DNA from 3 places in the Paenarthrobacter sp. UW852 genome. Region 1 is predicted to be linked to each of the others. Evidence: riboswitches for the same ligand, from Rfam matches in the RefSeq annotation. Region 1 holds a riboswitch; each other region holds the start of a gene.
What was found. Region 1 has a riboswitch for S-adenosylmethionine ahead of NEK97_RS05260 (hypothetical protein). Riboswitches for the same ligand answer to the same signal wherever they lie in the genome.
Positions count from the first base shown of each region.

Region 2: another riboswitch for S-adenosylmethionine. It lies ahead of NEK97_RS03470 (homoserine O-acetyltransferase); the one in region 1 lies ahead of NEK97_RS05260 (hypothetical protein).
Region 3: another riboswitch for S-adenosylmethionine. It lies ahead of NEK97_RS07395 (aminotransferase class V-fold PLP-dependent enzyme); the one in region 1 lies ahead of NEK97_RS05260 (hypothetical protein).

Region 1 covers NZ_JAMSGY010000002.1:459,130-461,388, reverse strand. The annotation lists gene NEK97_RS05270 (VIT1/CCC1 transporter family protein) at 1-509, opposite strand, end outside; gene NEK97_RS05265 (hypothetical protein) at 736-927, shown strand; gene NEK97_RS05260 (hypothetical protein) at 924-1,280, opposite strand; SAM riboswitch class IV at 1,297-1,416, opposite strand; gene NEK97_RS05255 (sodium:solute symporter) at 1,643-2,259, opposite strand, start outside.
Region 2 covers NZ_JAMSGY010000002.1:50,516-52,774, reverse strand. The annotation lists gene NEK97_RS03475 (bifunctional o-acetylhomoserine/o-acetylserine sulfhydrylase) at 1-732, shown strand, start outside; SAM riboswitch class IV at 906-1,022, shown strand; gene NEK97_RS03470 (homoserine O-acetyltransferase) at 1,038-2,165, shown strand; gene NEK97_RS03465 (winged helix DNA-binding domain-containing protein) at 2,197-2,259, opposite strand, start outside.
Region 3 covers NZ_JAMSGY010000003.1:260,194-262,452, forward strand. The annotation lists gene hisN (histidinol-phosphatase) at 1-724, shown strand, start outside; SAM riboswitch class IV at 908-1,021, shown strand; gene NEK97_RS07395 (aminotransferase class V-fold PLP-dependent enzyme) at 1,055-2,259, shown strand, end outside.

The sequences.
Region 1 (2,259 bases):
GCGGCGCGGAAGGTGCCGGACAACCTGTTCCGGCCACGGGTTGCGAGCCCGCGGACCACTTCTTCATGGATCTGCTCATCGGCCACCATGGCTGGCGTTGCGGCCGGCTCGGTGCCGTAGGGGGAGCGGCCTTCGGCCCGCTGCGCCAAAGCGAGCACGAACACCGATCCGAAGTTGCGGGCCAGGAAGCCCAGGAACTGGCTGCGGCCGGACGCCGCCTTGGGCATTCCTGCGTGCTCCCCGAGGAGCTTGAGCCAGTGGGCTTCGTGCCTGCCTTCGGCCTCGGCCAAGGCCAGGAGGATCTGGCGTTCTTCGCCGTCCCGGCGTTGGGCGAGTTCCCGGTATACGGCGGCTTCGGCCCGCTCGTCCGCCAGGTACTGACGCCAACGCCTGATGTCCGAGGACGTCGGCGCGGTTTGTGGTGCTTCGGCCTCTTGCGGGGCTTCGGTTTCGTTGATGGGGTCCGGAACGGGGCTCGACGGACCGTGGGATTCCTGGTGCTGTTGCACTTTTTCTCCTGTGCTGGGTGGGGTAGTTGCGGCCCCATTGCACGCCCCACACTACCGGTTATTCTCGGGGATTTTTGGCTGGTATTCCTCAACCGGAATGTTCGGTGCACCGTAATTTCGGCCCCTTGACCGGTCCGTGGGCCGGTGCTCAGATGGAATGACAGGGGCGGGGTCTCCCGCGCAAGGTCATCGGGTCGTTCGCGGCCCAAGGGACGGAGGTTGCATCATGAACACCACCGAATCACACGCCAATTACCCGGAGCGGGCAACTGTGGAGTCCGACCCGGCCTACGACTACGCGGAGGACCAGGAAGTGGACGAGCCCTGGGTGGAGGAAGTGGACGCACCGGAGGATGACGAACGGGTGGTCCCGATCGATGAAACAGACGACTTCCGGGAGGAAGACGAAGAGGATTAGGCAGCTTGCTCCGGGAAGGTAAAGTGCCTCGGCAGCCCCATGGGCTTCCCGACGGCGGCAACGGTCACCGTCAGAGTCCCTGACGCAGCGCACCATTGGGTGGGGCGGACGGCCTGCGCAAGCGCCCGGGCGATCAACCGCGGATCGGGGTGCCGGACCGTCACGCTCTTCGCTCCGGTCGCTATGGTGACGATCCCCAGGAAGAGGTCGACGGCGGGGATCACCGTAACCTTGCTGGCTGCGGGTTCGGCGGGGGTGCCGGTTTTTTGCGAGTCGGGTTTCTTCGCGCCGGTAGTTTGGGCGCCGGGTGCCGGCGACGTGGGGGCTTGGCTGCTGTCGGCGTGGTACGGCAAGGTACTTCTCCTTGGGGGAGTGCTCTTGCCCGCTCGGTTGTCTTGGGTCCGGGGCGGGCCGCTTCCTCATCCGAACCACCCGTGAACATGGGGTTGGTGTGTGGCCAGTCGGAGCTTGGCACCACATCTCTTGAAGCTGGCACAACACTACCGCACGCGGCGCTCTCGTTGTGGGGCTCGCTCTCTTTCTGGGGCGCTCTCTCGTTGTGGGGCCTGCTCTGCAGCGTTGGATGGAGTTAGAGCCCGCAGAGCAGGCCCCACAACGAGTACTTTCTGGGGGTACAGCAAAACGGCGACGCTGCCCCGTGAGGGGAGCGCCGCCGTCGGGCGTTGCTTTGTGTCGCTTGTCCTGCGTGTTCGGGTCAGTAGGCCTTATTGGAGCTGACCGGGTGTGCTTCGACCGGCAGTTCCTCGGAGATCGCACCTGCCACGCGCTTGTCCCAGGCGGCCCGGACTGCGGGGTCGGTGCGCGGCGTCAGGAGCGAGATGACCACGTAAACGAGGAATGAGGCCGCCAGGCCGTAGTAGATGGGTTCGTTCGCGTAGACGCCGTCTTCGCTGGGGATGACTCCCACGGCGAACATGATCAGCAGGGCCAGGGTCAGCACCGAGCCGACTGCCATGGACCATGCAGCCGCGATGCCTGTGCCGCGCTTCCACACCAGGCCGCCGAGGATCGCGACCAGGAGTCCGCCTACCAGGATGTCGTAGGCGATGGTGAGGGCCACCACCACGTCCTGCGCGGCCATGGAAATCAGGACCGCAACGATGCCCAGGCCAAGGACCCAGTATCGGTTTGCCTTGACGTCGTGCTCGGGGTTTTCGGTGTCGTCAGTGTTGATGGTCTTGCCGAACCAGCTGGCCACGAACGGGACGACGTCGGCGCGCGCAACCGTTGCGGCGGCGATCAGGGCGCCGGAGGCGGTGGACATCATGGCGGCGACAGCCGCTGCCATGACCAAGCCACCGATGCCCACGG
Region 2 (2,259 bases), 410 kb from region 1:
ATCGAATGGGGCGCCGACATCGTGGTGCACTCCGCCACCAAGTACCTCGGCGGACACGGCTCGGCAATTGCCGGCGTGATCGTGGATTCGGGGAACTTCGACTTCGGCAAGGACCCCGAGCGGTTCCCGGGCTTCAACACCCCCGATCCCAGCTACAACGGCCTGGTCTATGCCCGCGACCTCGGCAAGGACGGGGCGCTCGGCGCAAACCTCTCCTACATCCTCAAGGCCCGCGTCCAGTTGCTCCGGGACCTGGGCTCCGCCGTCGCGCCTTTCAATGCCTTCCTGATCGCCCAGGGGCTGGAAACCTTGAGCCTTCGCGTGGAACGCCACGTCGCCAACGCCACCAAAGTGGCGGAATGGCTTGAAGCGCACGACGACGTCGAATCGGTCGCCTACGCGGGTCTGCCGTCCAGCCCGTGGTACCAGCGCGGCAAGAAGTATGGCCCCAACGGCACCGGCGCCATCGTCGCGTTCAACATCAAGGGCGGCGTCGAAGCCGGCAAGCGCTTCGTGGACGGGCTGGAGCTTCACTCACACGTGGCAAACATCGGTGATGTGCGTTCGCTGGTCATCCACCCGGCCTCCACCACGCACAGCCAGTTGACCGCAGAGCAGCAGGAGATCGCCGGCGTCAAACCAGGCCTGGTGCGCCTGTCTGTTGGCATCGAGCACGTGGACGACATCATCGCCGACCTCGAAGCAGGCTTCAGGGCGGCCAAGGGAGCTTAGTGGCCCGCCTGATCCAGTAACGAACACCTTCTGTGCAGCGCCGCCCCGCGCCGTCGAATATTCGAAGGGCGGCGCTCCACAGCGCCCATTCGCGAACGATGTGACCCGAAACCGTCACAGTGTTGTCACATTCTTCGCCAGAGCTGCCCTGTTTTTCCTACACTCTTTCTATAGGTCACGAGTGCCAGCATGTAGCCCCGGCTTGCTGGCCGGCAACCCTCCTCCGCGGTGGGGTGCCCCGGGTGAAGACCTGGCCCGTTCGCGCGCAAGGCGACGGGCAAGCGCGAGGAATAGGTGTCAAAGGAATGACCATCACTGCAACAGCCATACCCACAGCCGAAGAAGCGGACGGCACGGTTAAGTACGCCAGCATCGGTTCGCTCGAACTCGAGGCCGGTGGTTTCCTTCCGGACGTTGTCCTGGCCTATGAAACGTGGGGCCGGCTCAATGCGGATGCCTCCAACGCCGTGCTCATCGAGCATGCGCTCACGGGCAGCACGCATGTGGCTCGCGGAGCAACCGACGAGGAAGGATGGTGGGAACAACTCGTCGGACCTGGCGCCACCATCGATACCACCAAGTACTTCGTGGTCTCCATCAACATCGTGGGCGGCTGTTACGGAAGCACGGGCCCGTCCACCGAAGCGCCGGACGGCCAGCCCTGGGGATCCCGGTTCCCCCTGATCACGCTGCGCGACAGCACGGTGGCTGAAGCGCGACTCGCGGACACCTTGGGGATCAAGGCCTGGCATGCCGTACTGGGCGGATCCATGGGAGGTGCCAGGGCCCTGGAATGGGCCGTGACATTTCCCGAACGGGTTGAACGGTGCGCTGTGATCTCGGTCGGCGCCTACAGCACGGCCGAGCAGATTGCGTTCGCGCAGGCCCAGACCCTTGCCATCCGGCAGGACCCGAACTTCAACAACGGCGACTACTACGGCGGCCCAGCCCCCGAAGAGGGCCTGGCGTTGGCACGCCGGATTGCGCACATCACCTACCGCTCGGCCCTGGAACTGGATTACCGGTTTGGACGTCAGCCGCAGCCCCAGGAAACGCCGCTTGCTGCCGCCGTCCTCGCGGAGCGGGGCCGATACCAGGTGGAGAGCTACCTGGACCACCAAGGGAACAAGCTTGTCCGCCGCTTTGACGCGAACAGCTACGTTGCCATCACAGAAGCCCTGATGTCCCACGACGTGACCAGGGGGCGTGGCTCACTCCAAGACGCACTGTCCCGGACCACTGCGCAGTTCTTCGTTGCGGCGGTGGACAGTGACAGGCTTTACTTCCCCGCACAATCGCGGGAATTGGCGGCCGCGCTTCCCGGGAACGTACCGGTCCACGTCATCGAAGCCCCGATTGGCCACGACGGCTTCCTGACCGAAATCGGTCAACTTTCCGCGCAACTCCACCAGGCCTTCTTTTCCCAGTCCTAAAGCAGTGACTTCCCAGCTTAGCCTTGACGTCTCATGCCCTTTTGGTCGGGAGGCCCAGGAAACTTCCATAGCGGGCCACCTCGGCGTCCAGTGC
Region 3 (2,259 bases), on a different contig from region 1:
CAAAGCGCTGGACCTGCAGATCGAAACCAAGCCGGACCTCACACCCGTCACAGATGCGGACAAGGCCGCGGAGGAAGCGATTCGCGGCCAGCTGTCCCGTTCCCGCCCCCGCGACGCCGTCTTGGGCGAGGAATTCGGCAGCAGCGGACACGGCTCGCGTCGTTGGATCATCGATCCCATCGATGGCACCAAGAATTTTGTTCGCGGTGTTCCGGTATGGGCAACGTTGATTGCGCTGGTCGATGAAGGCGAACCGGTTGTTGGCGTAGTGAGCGCCCCGGCTCTGGGCAAGCGGTGGTGGGCAGCCAAGGACATGGGCGCTTACATGGGCCGTTCGCTCGCCTCCGCCACACGCCTGAAGGTTTCCAACGTCTCCCGGTTGGCGGACGCGTCGATGTCGTACTCGAGCCTTTCCGGCTGGAAGGAACGCGGCAACCTCGACGAATTCATGGGACTCACAGAGGACATCTGGCGTACTCGCGCCTACGGGGATTTCTGGTCCTATTGCCTGGTCGCCGAAGGCGCCGTGGATATCGCCTGCGAACCTGAGCTGAATCTCTACGACATGGCTGCCTTGGTGCCCATCGTCACGGAAGCCGGCGGACGCTTCACGTCGCTGGAGGGCGAAGACGGACCGTTCGGCGGTAACGCGTTGGCCACCAACTCGATATTGCATTCGGAGGTCCTCAAGCGCCTCAACCCTGGGCTGGACGACCTCCTCTAGCTCCGGTTGCGGCACGGCCCGCATCGAACCATCACGAAATTTTCGACGGCGGACGACCCCTTTTGGGGCCGTCCGCCGTTTTATCTTCGCCCAATGACGACTTTTTCGTTCCACGTAACAATGCGCTTAACAATGTCCACCGGCTTTGGAGTGGCTGATGGGTATGCCCTAACCTTTTTTACAGGTCACGAGTGCCAGCGCTAAACCCCGGTTTGCTGGCCGGCAACCCTCCATTCGCGGTGGGGTGCCCCGGGTGACGACCCGGCCGGTCCGGAACGGATACGGCAAGCGCGGATCCCCCATGCGGGGGTCCCTCTTAAGTGAGGTCCCATGAGCACCGTTACGTTCAACGCCAACACCATTCCGTCGTTTGCTGAGGCAAGCGCAGTGCCGGTTGCTGCTGCACGTCCGCTGGCCGCTGTCACGGGCGCGGAGTTGCAGGCGCCCCTGATCCAAGGCGGCCATGTCCGTTATGCCAACCTCGACTACGGCGCATCGGCACCTGCCCTGACCATCGTCTCGGCGCACCTCAACGAGGTCTTGCCTTACTACGCCAGCGTTCACCGCGGTGCGGGTTTTGCTTCGCAGATCAGCACCTCTGTCTACGAAAATTCCCGGAACATCGTGCGTGAATTCGTGGGCGGCCGGGCTGATGACTCCGTGATTTTCACCCGCAACACCACTGACTCCCTGAACTTGCTGGCCGGATGCCTCCCCGTGGTTGATGGCCAGGTCGCTGGCGAGGTCCTGTACCTGGACATCGAACACCACGCCAACCTGCTGCCTTGGCAGGGTGTGCCCCACCGAAGCGTCGTTGCAGCACCAACCCTGGCCGCCACGTTGGATAAACTCCGCGATGAACTCGCCCAAGGCGGCGTGAGCCTGCTGGCGGTCACAGGCGCTTCGAACGTCACCGGTGAAATCCTCCCCATCGCCGAACTGGCTTCCCTTGCCCACGGGTTCGGCGCACGGATCGTGGTGGACGCCGCCCAACTTGCACCCCACCGCCGCATCAACATCGCAGAAGCGGACATCGACTACCTGGTCTTCTCCGGCCACAAGCTCTACGCTCCGTTCGGCGCTGGAGTGGTGGTGGGGCGCCCTGACTGGCTCGACGCCGGCGTCCCCCACCTGGCTGGCGGCGGAGCCGTCCGTGAAGCCCGGTTGGACTCGGTCAGCTGGGCTACCGGACCGGCCCGCCATGAGGGCGGTTCTCCCAACGTCCTGGGAGCGGCAACCCTGGCCCGCGCCACCCAGGTGTTGGCCGGCCTGGATGAGCAGGAATGGCATGACCATGAAGCGGCCATACGTTCCTACCTTGTTGAAGGCCTGGAAGCGATTGAGGGCGTCTCTGTCCACAAGATCTTCAGCGATTCCGTAGACACCATTGGTGTGGTCAACTTCTCCGTGGAAGGCTTCGACGCCGGTTTGGTCGCCGCCTACCTCGCGGCGGAACACGGTGTCGGCCTTCGGGATGGCCGGTTCTGCGCCCACCCGCTGCTCAAGCGCCTGGGATTGCCGTCAGGTTCGCTGCG